2 linked regions of the Tahibacter amnicola genome follow. The protein of the gene in region 2 binds, or shares a complex with, the protein of the main gene of each other region. Links are inferred from orthologs where the notes say so. Each region holds a gene or a part of one and is shown on either strand. Other genes may lie near its edges. The genes, in order: N4264_RS12330 and N4264_RS08455.

Region 1 (7,568 bases), 930 kb from region 2 along the record:
CGGCGCCCGCGAAGCGTTTGCCGAATCGGTCCTGTGGGCCGGTGACATCCTGCCATCCGGCAAGGACGGCACCGTCCGCGTCGACTTCAGCACGTTCCTGACCGGCGACCGGCACGGGATCGCCGACCGCATCGACGGCACGGAACAGGGCAAGTATTCGGTCGACAAGGAGCGCAGTGCTCCGCTGCTCGACACGGTGAAAACCTTTCCCGACAACACCGAACTCGAAGGGCTTCTCACCTTCCAGGGCCCCGGTGAGGGCAAGTTCGTGCAGCAGGTCAGCATGGATCCGACATCCCTGAGCGTGCGCCAGCACGTCAGCCTGGTGCGGCTGCCGGCCGACGGTTTCCGTCCGCGCCCCTTCCACCCGGCCTCCGGTGCCTTCAGCCAGGGCTACTACGATTTCTCCCAGCCGCTGGCCAGCAGCCTGGACGTGCGCTGGCAGCCCCGCTTCCGGCTGGAGAAAACCGACCCGTCCGCGGCAGTGAGCACGGTCAAGAAGCCGATCGTGTTCTACCTGGATCCCGGCACCCCCGAGCCGGTCCGCTCGGCGCTGCTCGAAGGCGCGAACTGGTGGAAGACCGCCTTTGAAAAGGCTGGCTACAAGGACGCCTTCCGCGCAGAGCTGATGCCCGAGGGCATCGATCCCATGGACGTGCGCTACAACACCATCCTCTGGGTGCATCGGGCGACGCGCGGCTGGTCCTATGGCGCGGCCCTGACCGATCCGCGTACCGGGGAGATCATCAAGGGCGCCGTGACCCTCGGTTCGCAACGCGTCCGCCAGGACATCCTCATCGCTGAGGGCCTGCTCGCGCCCTACGGCAAGCCCGAATCGGGCCAGCTGGCAAGACAGGCACAGGAAATGGCCCTGTCGCGCCTGCGCCAGCTGTCGGCGCATGAAGTCGGCCACGCGCTGGGCTTCGCTCACAATTTCGCCGCCAGCCGGAACGGCAATGGCTCGGTGATGGACTACCCCCATCCGCTGCTGCACCTGGACGACCAGGGCAATGTCAGCCTCGAGAACGCCTACGGCGTCGGCGTCGGGCCCTGGGACGACTTCATCGTGCGCCATGGTTACCAGGCGTTTGCCGATGATGCCGAAGCCGCAGGCCTCGCCGAGCTGCGCGCGGCGGCGGCCAAGGCGGGCCTGGGTTTCGTCAGCGACGCCGATGCCCGCGCCCCCGGCGCCTCGCATCCCGATGCCCTGCTGTGGGACTTTGGCGACCGTTCGCTCGACACCTTCGATACGCTTCTGCGCGTGCGTCGCAAGGCCCTGGAAGGTTTCGGACCCGGCGTACTGCCGCCCGAACGGCAGCTGGGCGAGCTGGAAGCGCGGCTGGTGCCGGTCTACCTGCTGCACCGCTACCAGGCCGAGGCCATCGCACGCCTGATCGGTGGAGCGAGCTATCGCTATGGCCTGGCCGGCGACACCACCGCACGGACCACGCCCGTGTCCGCGGCTGACCAGCGCGCGGCGCTCGAACGGCTCCTGCAGACGCTGTCGGCGAAGGAGCTGGCATTGCCCGCCAGCCTGCTCGACCAGCTGATGCCGCCCGGCAACGAATACGAGCGGGGCCGGGAATATTTCGCGACACGCACGGCGCCGCAGTTCGACCCGATCAGCGCGGCGTCGGCCGCCAGCGCGGTGAGCGTCCAGTTCCTGTTCGAGCCGGCACGGCTCAATCGCGTGGCCTGGCAGCACGCGCGCGACAAAAACCTGCCCGACGTCACCGAGCTGCTCGATGCCGCGTTCCGCGCGACCTGGCAACGCGACCCGGCCACCGACGGCGTCACCGGCGCGGACGCCATCCAGCTCGCCGCCAACTGGACGGTGCTCGATGGCCTCCTCGCCAGCGTCGATGGTGGACAGTTGCATCCCCAGGTCGACGCCGTCGTACGCCACCGGCTGGCCGCATGGCAGCAGTGGCTGGCCCAGAACCCGTCGCCGCGAGAATCGATCACGGACAACCGCCGCCAGGCCGCCCAATGGATCGGGCGCTACCTCAGCGATCCGCGCTCGATAAAGCTGCGTCCGCTGCCGCCAATCCCTCCTGGCGCGCCGATCTGAGTCAATACGCCGGCGCTGCCCCACGGGCGGTGGCGCCGGCGTCTCAGCGCGAAAAGGTCCAGGACTGCATACGCCCGTCGCGATACGGCATGACGCCATGAAAGGGACGCGGATCCTCATCGAAGACCAGCGGTAGGAAATGCCGGTCGCCCTCCCACATCGGCAGGGTCAGGATCTGCTCGCGCGGGACCCATTCCAGGCTGCCTTCGGCATTGCGTTCCGCGGGCGTGCCTTCAAACCGGTCGATCACGAAAATGAAGCCGAGCCAGTCTTCGCCGTGCTTGCCGAACCCCGGCCAGCTGATCGTGCCGCGCAGCGTCAGCGCGGTGCACTCGATGCCCGCCTCCTCGCGAATCTCGCGGCGCATGCCGGCATGGACATCTTCATCACGCTCCACCTTGCCGCCCAGACCGTTGTACTTGCCCAGGTGATGGTCATCCGGACGCGCATTGCGATGGACCATCAGCACCCGCCGGCGATCTTCCGACAGCACATAGCCGAGTGTGGCGATAATGGGTGTATAGGGCATTAGTACCTTCCAGGCAGTGCCAAGAGATTCCGCAATCTAGCGCGATCGGCAAAACTAGGGCGAGACGGCAGCCTTAGACTGCGATCGGCAAAGACCGCAAGGATATCCTGATGAGACGTCTGTTCTGTACGCTCCTGGCGTTGTGGTTGCCCGTCGCTGCAAGCGGCGCAGACACCCGATCGGTGGCCCGCGGCTACACGCTCGTACCCGGCCGGTTCGTGCAGGGCCAGCAGCCCGACGGCAACAGCGTGCTGATTGAAACGTCCGATGGCCTGGTGGTCTTCGATACGGGCCGGCATCCGGCGCACACCCAGCGCCTGCTCGATGCCGCGACGGAACAGCGGGAACCGATCATCGCCGTGATCAATTCCCATTGGCACCTGGATCATGTCGGCGGCAATCTCATGATTCGCAAGGCCTATCCCGAAGCCCAGGTCCATGCCAGCGGCGCGATCGACGGCGCGCTTACCGGATTTCTTGCCAATTACAAAAAACAGCTCACGGAACTGCTCGGCCGCGCTGCCGACGGCTCGCCGGACCAGGCCGCCTATCGGGCCGAGCTGGCGTTGATCGACAATGGCGAAGGGCTCAAGCCCACTCACGTCGTTACCCGGTCGCATACCGTGACGATCGGCGAACACGAATTACGCCTGAACCTGGAGCGCAACGCGGTCACCGGGGGCGATATCTGGCTATTCGACCGCAAGACCCGGACGCTGCTCGCCGGCGACCTGGTGACCCTGCCGGCCCCGCTGCTCGACACCGCCTGCCCCCAGAGATGGCAGCGGGCGCTCGGGCACTTCGCGGAAACCACCTTCAGGCAGCTGGTCCCGGGGCATGGCCCGGTCATGGACCGGGACGAGTTCGACCAGTACCGCACGGCGCTTGACCACTTCCTGACCTGCGGCAGCAGCACTGCCGCGAAGCAGCAGTGCATCGACGGGTGGCTGGCGGATACGCGCGGCCTCATTCCGGACCAGGACAAGAAGCTGGCCGAGGGACTGCTCGACTACTACGTCGACTCCGTACTGCGCGGCGACCCGAAGCGGCTGGCGGAACGCTGCGGCGCTACCCAACCGGTAGCACCGCCCGCCGGAGAGTGACTGCGACCTACTGCGGCCGCTTGCTGGCATGACCAGCCAGCAGCAGCCACTTGCCGTCAACGCGGATCCACGTATCGGTCACGTCAAGCACCACATCGAAGGACTTGCCCTGGTATTCGCCCTTCTGGGCCAGGTCCGCCGTGAGCACCGCCGTATCGCCATGCACGCGCACCTCGATATTCGAGGTCTGGTTGACCGACATCCGCACGTCCGGCGCCGCGACTTCGTTAACCATGTCCGTCTTGTGCTTCACCTTTCCACTGGAGGTGGTCAGCACGAAATCATCGGCGTACATGGCACGCGCGCCTTCCGTGTCGCGCTGGAGGATCAATGCGTTCAAACGCGCATCCGCCGCCTTGACCGCGTCCTCGTCGGCGCCGGCAAATGCCGGTGCCGACGCCATCACAGCCAGCAGCACGCCGGCGGTGCGAAATTTCGTCTTCATATGTAACGGCCCTGTGTCTGCGAAAGTGGCGCCCATGCTGCCCGCCGATTCGCGCCACTCACAGAGCCATTTGATCACGGCGTCACCGTACCGCTTGACCTACATATTCAGGAAGTTCTGCAACATCGCATGGCCATGTTCGGTCAGGATGGACTCGGGATGGAACTGCACGCCTTCCATCGGCGCGAAACCCGGTTCGGGCTTGTGACGCACGCCCATGATCTCGCCGTCGTCGGCCCGGGAGGTGACCTGCAAGCAGGCCGGCAAGGTCGATTCCTCGATCGTCAGCGAGTGGTAGCGAATCACCTGGAACTTCGCCGGAAGGCCTGCGTAGACCCCCTGCTGGTCGGTGTCGATCAGGCTGGCCTTGCCATGCATCTGGCGCTGCGCGCGGATGATGTTGCCGCCGAACGCGGCGCCCATGCTCTGGTGGCCAAGGCACACGCCCAGGATCGGCAGTGTGCCGGCGAACCGCTTGACCAGCGGGACACAGATACCCGCCTCCGCCGGCGAACACGGACCGGGCGACAGCACCAGTCGCCGGGGCGCCAGGCGATCGATGTCCTCGAGGGTGATTTCATCGTTGCGCCGCACCGTCACCTCTTCGCCCAGCTCCAGGAAGTACTGCACGAGGTTGTAGGTAAACGAATCGTAGTTGTCGATCATCAGCAACATGGAATAACCCTCAGAATCCCTGTTCGACCAGTTCGGCCGCATGCAGCACGGCGCGTGCCTTGGCTTCCGTCTCGCGCCATTCGAGCTCGGGCACCGAATCGGCCACGATACCGGCCGAGGCCTGCGCGTAGAGTGTCTTGTCCTTGACGATGGCGGTGCGGATCGCGATCGCCATGTCCATATCGCCGCTGAAGCTCAGGTAGCCCACGGCGCCGCCGTAGATGCCGCGCTTGACCGGCTCGAGTTCGTCGATGATCTCCATCGCCCGCACCTTGGGGGCGCCGGTCAGGGTACCGGCCGGGAACGTGGCGCGCAGCACGTCGCTGTTGGTGGTGCCGTCGCGCAACACGCCATCCACGTTGCTGATGATGTGCATCACGTGCGAGTAACGTTCGACGACGAAGGCTTCGCTCACCTTCACGCTGCCCGCCTTGGCGATGCGACCGATGTCGTTGCGCGCCAGGTCGATCAGCATCAGGTGCTCGGCACGCTCCTTCGGATCGTCCAGCAGTTCGCGCTCCAGGTCGCGGTCCTGCTCCGGCGTGGCGCCGCGCGGCCGCGTGCCGGCCAGCGGCCGAATCGTGATGCGCTGGCCTTCATCGCGGCGTTCCTGGCGCACCAGGATCTCGGGCGATGCACCCACGATGTGGAAATCGCCCATGTCGTAGTAATACATGTAGGGCGAGGGATTGAGCGAGCGCAGCGCGCGATAGAGGCTCAGGGGCGATGCCTCGAAGCGCTTTGACAGCCGCTGCCCGACCTGCACCTGCATCATGTCGCCGGCTGCGATGTACTCCTTGGCCCGGGCCACCGCAGCCAGGTAGTCCGCCTTGTCAAAACCGCGCTCCACCGGCCGGGTTGGCGTGGGCGCCACTTCGCGTACCTGCAGCGGCATGCGGACACGCTCGAGCATGGCTTCCAGGCGCCGCATGGCCTGGGCGTAGGCGCCGGGATGGCCGGGCGTGGCGTACACGATCAGCGAGATCCGCCCCGCCAGGTTGTCGATCACCGCCAGTTCTTCGCATTGCAGCAGCAGGATGTCCGGCGTCCCGATACCACCGGGCTTTTCCGTCTGCGCCAGCCGCGGCTCGATATGACGCACGGCGTCGTACCCGAAATACCCCGCGAGCCCGCCGCAGAAGCGCGGCAAGCCCTCGTGCAGCGCCACGCGGAACCGCTGCTGGTACTGCGCAATGAATTCCAGTGGATTGCCCTGGTGCGACTCAACGACCTGACCGTCCCGGACTACTTCAGTCAAGGCCGACTCGCCGATTCCGCTGGCCCGCAGGTGTACCGAAGCCGGCAGGCCGATGAACGAGTAGCGGCCGAAGCGCTCGCCGCCGACGACGGACTCGAGCAGGAAACTTCCTGCCGTGTCTGCCAGTCCCGGCTCGCCGACGAGCTTGAGGTAGAGCGACAGCGGCGTATCCAGGTCGGCATAGGCCTGGGCCATCAGCGGAATGCGGTTGTAGCCCTGCTCGGCAAGGGCATTGAACGCATTCTCATCCAGCGTGCGGATCTGCATCGGGTGATCTCCAAATCATCGGCGCGCCGCCAGGCGCTGGACGCGCAAAGGCTGTGCGGCAGGTCGCCCCCGGCGAGGGAGGCAGGTCAATCAGGAAGAGGGGGAGAAGCAGCTGGTACGGTCAGGCCGGCCAGCATGCGGCGGCGAACGCGGGGCAGAACGTGGGGCGACGCCAGGACCAGGCCCCCCGGGGGTACGACGTTCTGGAATGTTCGCGCGAGACAGGCATGGGGCCGGAGTCTAGGGAGCCGTTTGCGCGAACGTCAAGCGCATATCCGGGCGACACGCCGGCTCCGCCCGACTTGGCACAACGCGTGCTGTAGGCGTCATGGGACCCGTGACGGACCAGCCGCAAGCGCTTGAAATCACACAGGTGCGCTGCACCAGGCCCGTCCCGGCGACGGAATGTCGTCACCGCCCTGACGGAATGGCGATCCCGGATTCCCCGGCACAAGCCAGTAGAGAAACACGCTCGCACGATTTGAGGAGGCTGCGATGAGCAAACCTAAAGTCATATTCATCGACGACGAAGAACGCATGGTCCGCTCCCTGGAACGCATGTTCCGCGGTCGCTATGACGTGATCGCCACCACCAATCCCCAGCAGGTGCTCGACCTGGTGCGTACCGAACGCATCCACGTGGTCGTCAGCGACCACCGCATGCCGGAGATGACCGGCGTGGACCTCCTGACCGAAGTGCGCACGATCTCCCCTTCCACGCTGCGCATCCTGTTGACCGGCTATGCCGACCTCGCGGCCGTGATCGGCTCGATCAACGACGGCGAGATCTTCCGCTTCCTGCGCAAGCCCTGGGACGAGGGTGAGCTGCGCAAGAAGGTCGATGATGCCGCCAGCATCTCGCAGGCTCTGTTCGAGCACGGCGCCAGTACCGCCGCGGCAGAACCATCCCCCAGCGCGACCGACATCCTGGTCATCGATGACAGCGAGGATGTCTGCCAGCTCGTGCGCCGCGCCCTGGGCGACACGCAACGTGTGCATTGGTCCAATAATCTCGAAGACGCCATCGATATCATGGGACAAAGCCACATCGGCGTGGTCCTGTCGGACCTCCACGTCAATGGCAGCGACATCTCCGGTGCACTCAAGCTCCTCAAGCGCCACGATCCCACCCTGATCACCGTCGTTCTCACGGCCTTCCATCATTCCGGACAGCTGATCGACCTGATCAACCAGGCCCAGGTCTTCCGCGTGCTCGGCAA
Region 2 (7,567 bases):
CCGTTGCGCCCAGGTGGCCTCGAGGGTGCGTTTCATCGCCGTGTTCGCGCGCCGGAGGATATCCAGGTCGGAATCCCCGCGTGTCCAGGTGTAGGTTTCCGGCAGGAACCAGCCTTCTGCCGCGGCGCCGCCCATGTCGAGCTTCGCCATCAGTTCGGCATCGGACAGCGTCGTCACTGTTTTCGCCAGATCCGGGTGTGCCGCGAGCTGTTCGCGCAAATGACGGAATGTCCACCCTTCCACAATCGTAAAATGATGCTGGATCACGTCACCCTTGGCCATCCGGGCCAGCAAAGTCCGCGGAGTCGTGCCGACGGGCACGGCGTATTCACCCGCGTGCAGCTGGCTGGTCACCTGCATCTGCAGGGCCAGGGCGCGCCAGTAGAGTTCCGGTGCGGCGCTCAGTCCCTGCTGGCGGACGAGACGGACGATGCCCAGAAACGATGATCCATTGGGAACATCCAGCACACGCGCATCCGTCTGGGTCAGCGGCGCGTCCGAGAATTGCACCCAGTCGCGATACGCCAGTCCACCGACGACGGCAGAGGCCACCAGAAGGATCAGGAACAGCAGGCCCAGCGGGCGACGGCGGCGGCGACGGCTCATACGGCAACCATCACGCCGATACGCTGCAGATGCGCCTGTGCACGCCGCACGAAGGTGCCAGGCACATGGCGGCGACCATCGCACTCGGCGACAGGCAGGGCCCCGCGAATACTGGAGGTCAGGAACAATTCCTCGGCGTGCATCAGGTCTTCCAGAGTGAGGGGCCGCACTGTCACCGGCAGGGCCGACAGCAGTTCTTCCCGGACGACACCCGCCACGCCGCAGTGATCGACGGCCGGGGTGACAAGGGTGCCACCGAGTGCGACGAAAATATTTGCCGCTGTCGCCGAAATCAGGTTTCCGTCGACATCGCAGACGAGGCCTTCGGCGATATCCGCGGCTTGCCACTCCGCGCGGGCGAGCACCTGCTCCAGACGGTTGAGATGCTTCATGCCAGCCAGCAACGGCTGTCGCGCGAGGCGCGTCTGGCACAGATGCACTTTCACACCGCACTCGACCGCAGCGGACGCAACGACCGGCGCCGCGCCGGCGGCAATGACGCAGGTGGGCTGCGGTGATGCGGGCGCCGCATAGCCCCGCTCACCGGGACCCCGCGTCCAGGTGATTCTCAGCGCGGCGCAGGGCCAGGTGCCGGCCGCCTCTTCGCAGCGCGACCGCAGCGCCTGCGCATCCGGAAGTGGCAGACCCAGTCGCACGCAGCCGGATGCGAGCCGAGCCATATGGCGTTGCCACAGCGGCGCCGTTCCATCCCGGAAGAGCACGGTTTCAAACAGACCGTCGCCGTACAACAGCCCGCGATCCATGGGATGGATCCGCTCGCCGGAAGCCCCGTCGACACGGACGTGAAGTGTCACGAATCCGCTCCCAGCGCGCGCAGCATGCCACGTGCCTTGGCGCGCGACTCATCGAGTTCCTTGTCCGCAATTGAATCCACCACGATGCCGGCACCGGCGCGGAAACGCACCGTCGAGCCCACACGCGTCATGGTGCGGATCAGGATGTTGAGGTCCATGTCGCCGTCGCGATTGAGGTAGCCCATCGAACCGGTGTAGGCGCCGCGCCCCTGCTGCTCGAGCTCGGCGATGATCTGCATGCAGCGCACCTTGGGGCACCCGGTGATCGTGCCGCCCGGAAACACCGCGCGGATCACCGCGCCTGGCGTGGTTCCATCGACCAGTCGCGCGCGCACATTCGACACGATGTGGTGCACGTGGGAATAGGTCTCCACGGTCATCAGCTCATTGACTTCGACCGTGCCGGCGCGGGCGATGCGACCCAGATCGTTGCGCTCCAGGTCGATCAGCATGATGTGCTCGGCGCGCTCCTTCGGGTGGCCGATCAGTTCGCGGATGCGGGCTGCATCGTCGTCACCGGGAAAACGCGGCCGGGTGCCGGCGATCGGGCGGGTCTGCACGCGATCACCGCGCGTCTCGACCAGGCGCTCCGGCGATGACGACAGCACGGCCCACTCCGGTTGCTGGAACAGGCCCGCAAAGGGCGATGGATTCGTGCGGCGCAGCTGCGCATACAGTCCGGCGGTCGACGCCGTCGGATCAATCCAGGCGCGCCATTCGCGCGACAGATTGACCTGGAACACATCACCGGCGATGAGATAGTCAATCACGCGCGCGACGCCGTCGGTGTAGCGCTGCGGCGCGTCTTCCTCGATCGACTGCGCGTGCACCGGCGCCTGCGCCACCGGGAGGGCGCACTCCACGTCTCGCTCCAGCGCATCGAGCAGGGCCGCAAATGCCGGCTCGGCCACCAGGTAGGTACGCCGCTCGTGGTGGTCGACCAGCACTGCCGCCGGACAGCGCACTGCGCAGGCGACCGGCATGACAGCTTCCGGTGCCGGCGGGAGCTGGAGCACCGGCTCGACCTGCTGTGCCATCTCATACGCCAGGTACACGCCCCAGCCACCGCGGAACGGCAATTCGGCCGACACCGGCGATGTGCGCAACGATTGCCACAGGCGATCGAGCGCCGCGAGGAAGTCCGTACCGTGATCGTTGCCTTCGGCGTCCGTCACGCGGCCGCCGAACGGCTGGCTCAATGCGTCCTGCGGAAAAGCCAGCAGGATGTCCCAGCGCGACTGGTGCGTACCGTACGCCACACTTTCAAACAGGCAGGGATAACGGGCCTGGTCAGATCCGGCGAGGGAGAGCAGATCGCGGGTGCCGTCAAGCACCCGCACGACAGGATTGGCGGTCAGCCCGGTATCCATTGCCATGGCGTGAATCCGCGAAGAAGCGGTGACTGGTTGCGCGGCGGTCTCGACCATGCGGTGTTTCCGCCCGGCCCCCGGCATCTCCGCCGGGGGCTGTCGGGTTGTTGTCAGATGCGCCGGAACGCCAGTGTTCCGTTGGTGCCGCCGAAACCGAAGGAGTTCGACAGCACGGTATCGACCTTCACATTACGGGCCGCACCAGGCACGAAGTCGAGGTCGCAACCTTCCCCGGGTTCATCGAGGTTGATCGTCGGCGGAATGATGCCGTGATAGATCGCCAGGATCGAGAAGATCGCCTCGACACCGCCTGCGGCGCCCAGCAGATGACCGGTCATCGACTTGGTCGACGACACCATCATCTTGTAGGCGTGGTCGCCAAAGCAGCTCTTGAGCGCCTGCGTCTCGGCGAGGTCACCGGCCTGGGTGGAGGTGCCATGGGCGTTCACGTAGGCCACATCGGCCGGGTTGATACCGGCATCGCGCAGGGCGTTGACCATGCAGCGCGCGGCACCTTCGCCGTTCTCGCTGGGCGAGGTCATGTGGTAGGCGTCGCCGCTCATGCCGAAGCCGGCGAGTTCGGCGTAGATGCGCGCGCCGCGGGCCCTGGCGTGTTCGTATTCTTCCAGCACCAGCACGCCGGCGCCGTCGGAGAGGACAAAGCCGTCGCGGTCCTTGTCCCAGGGGCGGCTGGCCTTGGTGGGTTCATCGTTGCGCTGGGACAGCGCACGCGCCGAACAGAAACCGCCGATCGCCGTGCCCGTGGTGGAATATTCCGCGCCGCCGGCGACCATGACGTCGGCGTCGCCGTAGGCGATCAGGCGCGCGGCCAGTCCGATGTTGTGCGTGGCCGTGGTGCAGGCCGTCACCGTGGCGAGATTGGGTCCCTTCACGCCGGTGATGATGGAGAGGTTGCCCGAAATCATGTTGATGATCGTCGAGGGCACGAAGAACGGCGAAATCTTGCGCGGGCCGCTCTGAGCCAGCGTCTGGCTGGTTTTTTCGATCGTGGTGATTCCGCCGATACCGGCGCCGACACTCACGCCGATCCGGTCGGCATTGGCGTCGGTGATCTCCAGACCCGAATCCTTCAGCGCATCCAGCGAGGCGGCGACGCCGTAGTGGATGAACGGATCCATTTTCTTGACGTCCTTTGCGGCGATCCAGTTGGCGGGATCGAAGCCACGGACTTCACCGGCGATGCGGGTGGAATAGGCACTGGCATCAAAATGCGTGATGGGCCCGATACCGCTGACACCGGCGACGATGTTGTTCCACGCCGTGGCCACGTCGTTGCCGACGGGACTGAGAATGCCAAGACCGGTAATGACGACGCGACGCTTGCTCATACGGTTGTGAGTTCCAATGCGCAGAGCCGACACCTGCCCTCCTGGGCACGTTCACGGCCGCAGCGCGTCGCGACTCGCCGGTATTGGGCGACGCGACGGAGCGGCAGGAGACGAGGCGCGGTTCCGGTGTACCTGTGTTCGCGCACCACGCGCCGGGTCCTGCGGGCAGCGCAATGCGGAATTCCAAAACGCAAGCTGCGCCATGCGGCGCAGCTCGTCTGAAGGATTGACGCCAGGCTCAGGCCTTGACGTGCGCCTTGATGTAGTCGACAGCCTGCTGAACCGTCGTGATCTTCTCGGCTTCCTCGTCCGGGATCTCGCACTCGAACTCTTCTTCCAGAGCCATCACCAGCTCTACGGTGTCGAGCGAGTCGGCGCCGAGATCGTCGACGAACGAGGCGTTCTGGGTAACGTCTTCTTCCTTGACGCCGAGTTGTTCGACGACGATCTTCTTGACGCGTTCTTCGATGCTGCTCATGTGTGCGACTTCCTCCCAACGGGATTTGTTCAATGAAATAAAGGTGGCTTCCTGCCCATCCGATCCTGGTCTGGTGTGAGTCCAGGATTGCCGCTCCGATGTTGCACATCGGCCGTGGGGGACTCTCGCGAGAGTCGCCCGCACGCTTCCTTGGCATCACGAAAGCTGGGAGATTGTAGAGGAATCGCACCGAGGCAACTAGATACGCCCGTTTGACTGGCGCGTATCGTCAACGCCTTGTTTTTCCGGGCCCCTGGGTTCCAGGGCCGGTTTTTCAAGGCATGTACATGCCGCCGTTCACGTGCAGCGTCTCGCCGGTGATCCAGGCGGCCGCCGGGGACGCCAGGAAGGCCACGGCCTGGGCGATATCGTCCGGCTGGCCGAGGCGGCCCAGGGCGATCTGGCCGAGCATGGCGGTTTTTTGCTCTTCCGGCAGCGACTTGGTCATGTCGGTGTCGATGAAACCGGGCGCAACCACGTTGACCGTGATGCCGCGGGAGCCGATTTCGCGCGCCAGCGACTTCGAGAAAGCAATGATGCCGGCCTTGGCTGCGGCGTAGTTGGCCTGGCCCGGATTGCCGGTCACGCCGATCACCGAGGCGATGCTGATGATGCGGCCCTTGCGCGCCTTCATCATGCCGCGCATCACGGCCTTGGACGTGCGGTACACCGAGCTGAGGTTGGTATCGAGGACGGCCTGCCAGTCGTCATCTTTCATGCGCATCAGGAGCTGGTCGCGCGTGATGCCGGCATTGTTGACCAGGATGCTGATCGGGCCGAACTCCTTGCTGGCGCCCTCGATGAGCGCATCGACCGCCGCGCCGTCCGTCACATTCACTACGCGCCCGACGCCACCGAGCGGCGCCAGTGCTTCGCCGATGGCCGCCGCGCCCGATTCGCTCGTCGCCGTACCGATGACGGTGGCGCCGCGTTCGGCCAGGCGCCGGGCAATGGCCGCGCCGATGCCGCGGCTGGCGCCGGTCACCAGCGCGATTTCGCCTTGAAGATCTCCACTCATAGCATTCTTCCTGTTGTGGAATTGCACAGCGACGGGCGTCGCTCCCTACCCTGCCCTCGTGACAACCGCCAGCGCTTCAGCGCCAGTCGGCCAGGGCCTGTTCCAGATCAGCCGGCTGGCCAACGGCGCGGCCTTCGATGGATTTGTCGATGCGCTTGATCAGCCCCGTCAGCACCTTGCCGGGACCACACTCGACGGCCCGCGTGACGCCGCGCGCCGCCAGCGCCTGGACGCATTCCGTCCAGCGCACCGGCAGGAACAGCTGGCGATGTAGGGCCCCGCGGATGTCATCGAGCGTTTCAGAGGCCTTGGCATCGGCGTTCTGTATCACCGGCACCGACGGCAGCGACCAGGCGAGGGCGGCCATGCGTTCGGCCAATGCGTCGGCTGCCCCGCGCATCAATGCGCAATGGGACGGCACGCTGACAGCCAGCTTGACCACCTTTTTGATGCCCAGCTCGCCGAGGCGGGCAATCGCGCGGTCCACCGCCTCGGCATTACCGGCGATGACCAGCTGGCCCGGCGAGTTGAAATTGGCCGGCGAGACAACCTGGCCTTCCGCCACCTCGGCGCAGGCCTGCGCGATCTGCGCATCTTCGCCGCCGATCACCGCTGCCATGGCACCGACACCCGGCGGAACGGCCTGCTGCATGAGGCGCCCACGCTCGGCGACCAGGGCGGCCGCCTCCGCAAGCCCCACGGCGCCGGCGCACACCAGGGCGGAGTATTCGCCCAGGCTGTGCCCCGCCATCGCCGCCGGCATCGCACCGCCGCGGGCGCGCCAGACGCGCCAGACCGCGACCGAAGCCGCCAGGAGCGCCGGCTGGGTTGTTTCGGTGCTGTTGAGCACCCCCTCGGGACCCTGCTGGGAAATCGCCCAGAGATCCTTGCCCACGCCCGCGGACGCTTCTTCGAAGGTATGGCGGACCAGGGGTTCGGAGGCGGCCAGGTCAGACAACATGCCCACGGCCTGGGAGCCCTGGCCCGGGAACACGAAGGCCAGGGAGGGAACGGTCGAATCCGTCATGGGGGAGTCCTCGGAGCAGGGGTCAGTAGCGGACCAGGGCCGAGCCCCAGGTGAATCCGCCGCCGAAGGCTTCCATCAGCATCAGCTGTCCGCGCTGGACCTTGCCCGAGCGCACCGCGAAATCCAGCGCCAGCGGCACCGATCCGGCCGAGGTGTTGCCGTGGCGGTCCACGGTCACGATGACCCGGTCCATCGGCATCTCCAGCCGCTTGGCGGTGGCCTGGATGATGCGCAGATTGGCCTGGTGCGGGATCAGCCAGTCGATGGCGGACTTGTCCAGATCGTTCTTGGCAAGCGTCTCCTCGACCACGGCGTCCAGGGTCTTCACCGCGACCTTGAACACTTCGTTGCCGGTCATCAGCACGCGCACGCCGGCGTTCTTTTCCTCCGGGCGGAAGCCCGAGGAGACACCGACCGGATTCCACAGCAGTTCCTTGTAACCGCCGTCGGCGTGCAGGTGCGTGGAGATGACACCGGCTTCCGTATCGGCCGTGAGCACGACCGCGCCGGCGCCATCGCCGAACAGCACGCAGGTGCTGCGGTCGGACCAGTCGAGCATGCGGGTCAGCGTTTCCGCACCGACCACCAGCGCCTTGCGCGCGTTGCCGGAGCGGATGAATTTGTCGGCCACGCTCAGGGCGTAGATAAAGCCCGAGCACGCCGCATTGACGTCAAAAGCCGCGCAGCCGTTGGCACCCAGGCGATGCTGGAGCAGGCAGGCGGTGGACGGGAAGATGAGGTCGGGCGTGGTCGTGCCGACGACGATGAGGTCGAGATCCTTGACCGCGACGCCGGCCGATTCGAGTGCTGCCCGGGCAGCGCGCTCGGCGAGATCGGAGGTGGTCTGCCCCTCCGCCGCCACATGACGCTGGCGGATGCCGGTGCGCGAATGGATCCACTCGTC

Evidence for each region.
Region 1: the proteins of N4264_RS08455 (region 2) and N4264_RS12330 are in contact, whole or in part, in a solved structure (PDB 8RP0), measured with the Escherichia coli proteins. The link is inferred for Tahibacter amnicola from one-to-one orthologs.

Annotation. Positions count from the first base shown.
Region 1 is NZ_CP104694.1:2,925,323-2,932,890, reverse strand. Bases 3,036-6,027 are described here. They hold N4264_RS12330 (anthranilate synthase component II), read right to left. Parts: upstream 4,824-6,027; coding sequence 4,248-4,823; downstream 3,036-4,247. Other genes in these bases: trpE (anthranilate synthase component I), read right to left, coding at 4,834-6,027; N4264_RS12335 (nuclear transport factor 2 family protein), read right to left, coding at 3,711-4,148; N4264_RS12340 (MBL fold metallo-hydrolase), read left to right, coding at 3,036-3,703. Outside these bases: N4264_RS12350 (zinc-dependent metalloprotease), read left to right, coding at 1-2,071; N4264_RS12345 (NUDIX hydrolase), read right to left, coding at 2,115-2,600; more of N4264_RS12340, read left to right, coding at 2,711-3,035; more of trpE, read right to left, coding at 6,028-6,348; N4264_RS12320 (response regulator), read left to right, coding at 6,844-7,568. UniProt on the Escherichia coli protein: Part of a heterodimeric complex that catalyzes the two-step biosynthesis of 4-amino-4-deoxychorismate (ADC), a precursor of p-aminobenzoate (PABA) and tetrahydrofolate.
Region 2 is NZ_CP104694.1:1,992,823-2,000,389, reverse strand. Bases 605-3,595 are described here. They hold N4264_RS08455 (aminodeoxychorismate synthase component I), read right to left. Parts: upstream 2,792-3,595; coding sequence 1,418-2,791; downstream 605-1,417. Other genes in these bases: fabF (beta-ketoacyl-ACP synthase II), read right to left, coding at 2,902-3,595; pabC (aminodeoxychorismate lyase), read right to left, coding at 605-1,421; mltG (endolytic transglycosylase MltG), read right to left, coding at 605-606. Also shown: more of mltG, read right to left, coding at 1-604; more of pabC, read right to left, coding at 603-604; more of fabF, read right to left, coding at 3,596-4,140; acpP (acyl carrier protein), read right to left, coding at 4,379-4,618; 3-oxoacyl-ACP reductase FabG, read right to left, coding at 4,893-5,636; fabD (ACP S-malonyltransferase), read right to left, coding at 5,713-6,663; N4264_RS08430 (beta-ketoacyl-ACP synthase III), read right to left, coding at 6,686-7,567. UniProt on the Escherichia coli protein: Part of a heterodimeric complex that catalyzes the two-step biosynthesis of 4-amino-4-deoxychorismate (ADC), a precursor of p-aminobenzoate (PABA) and tetrahydrofolate.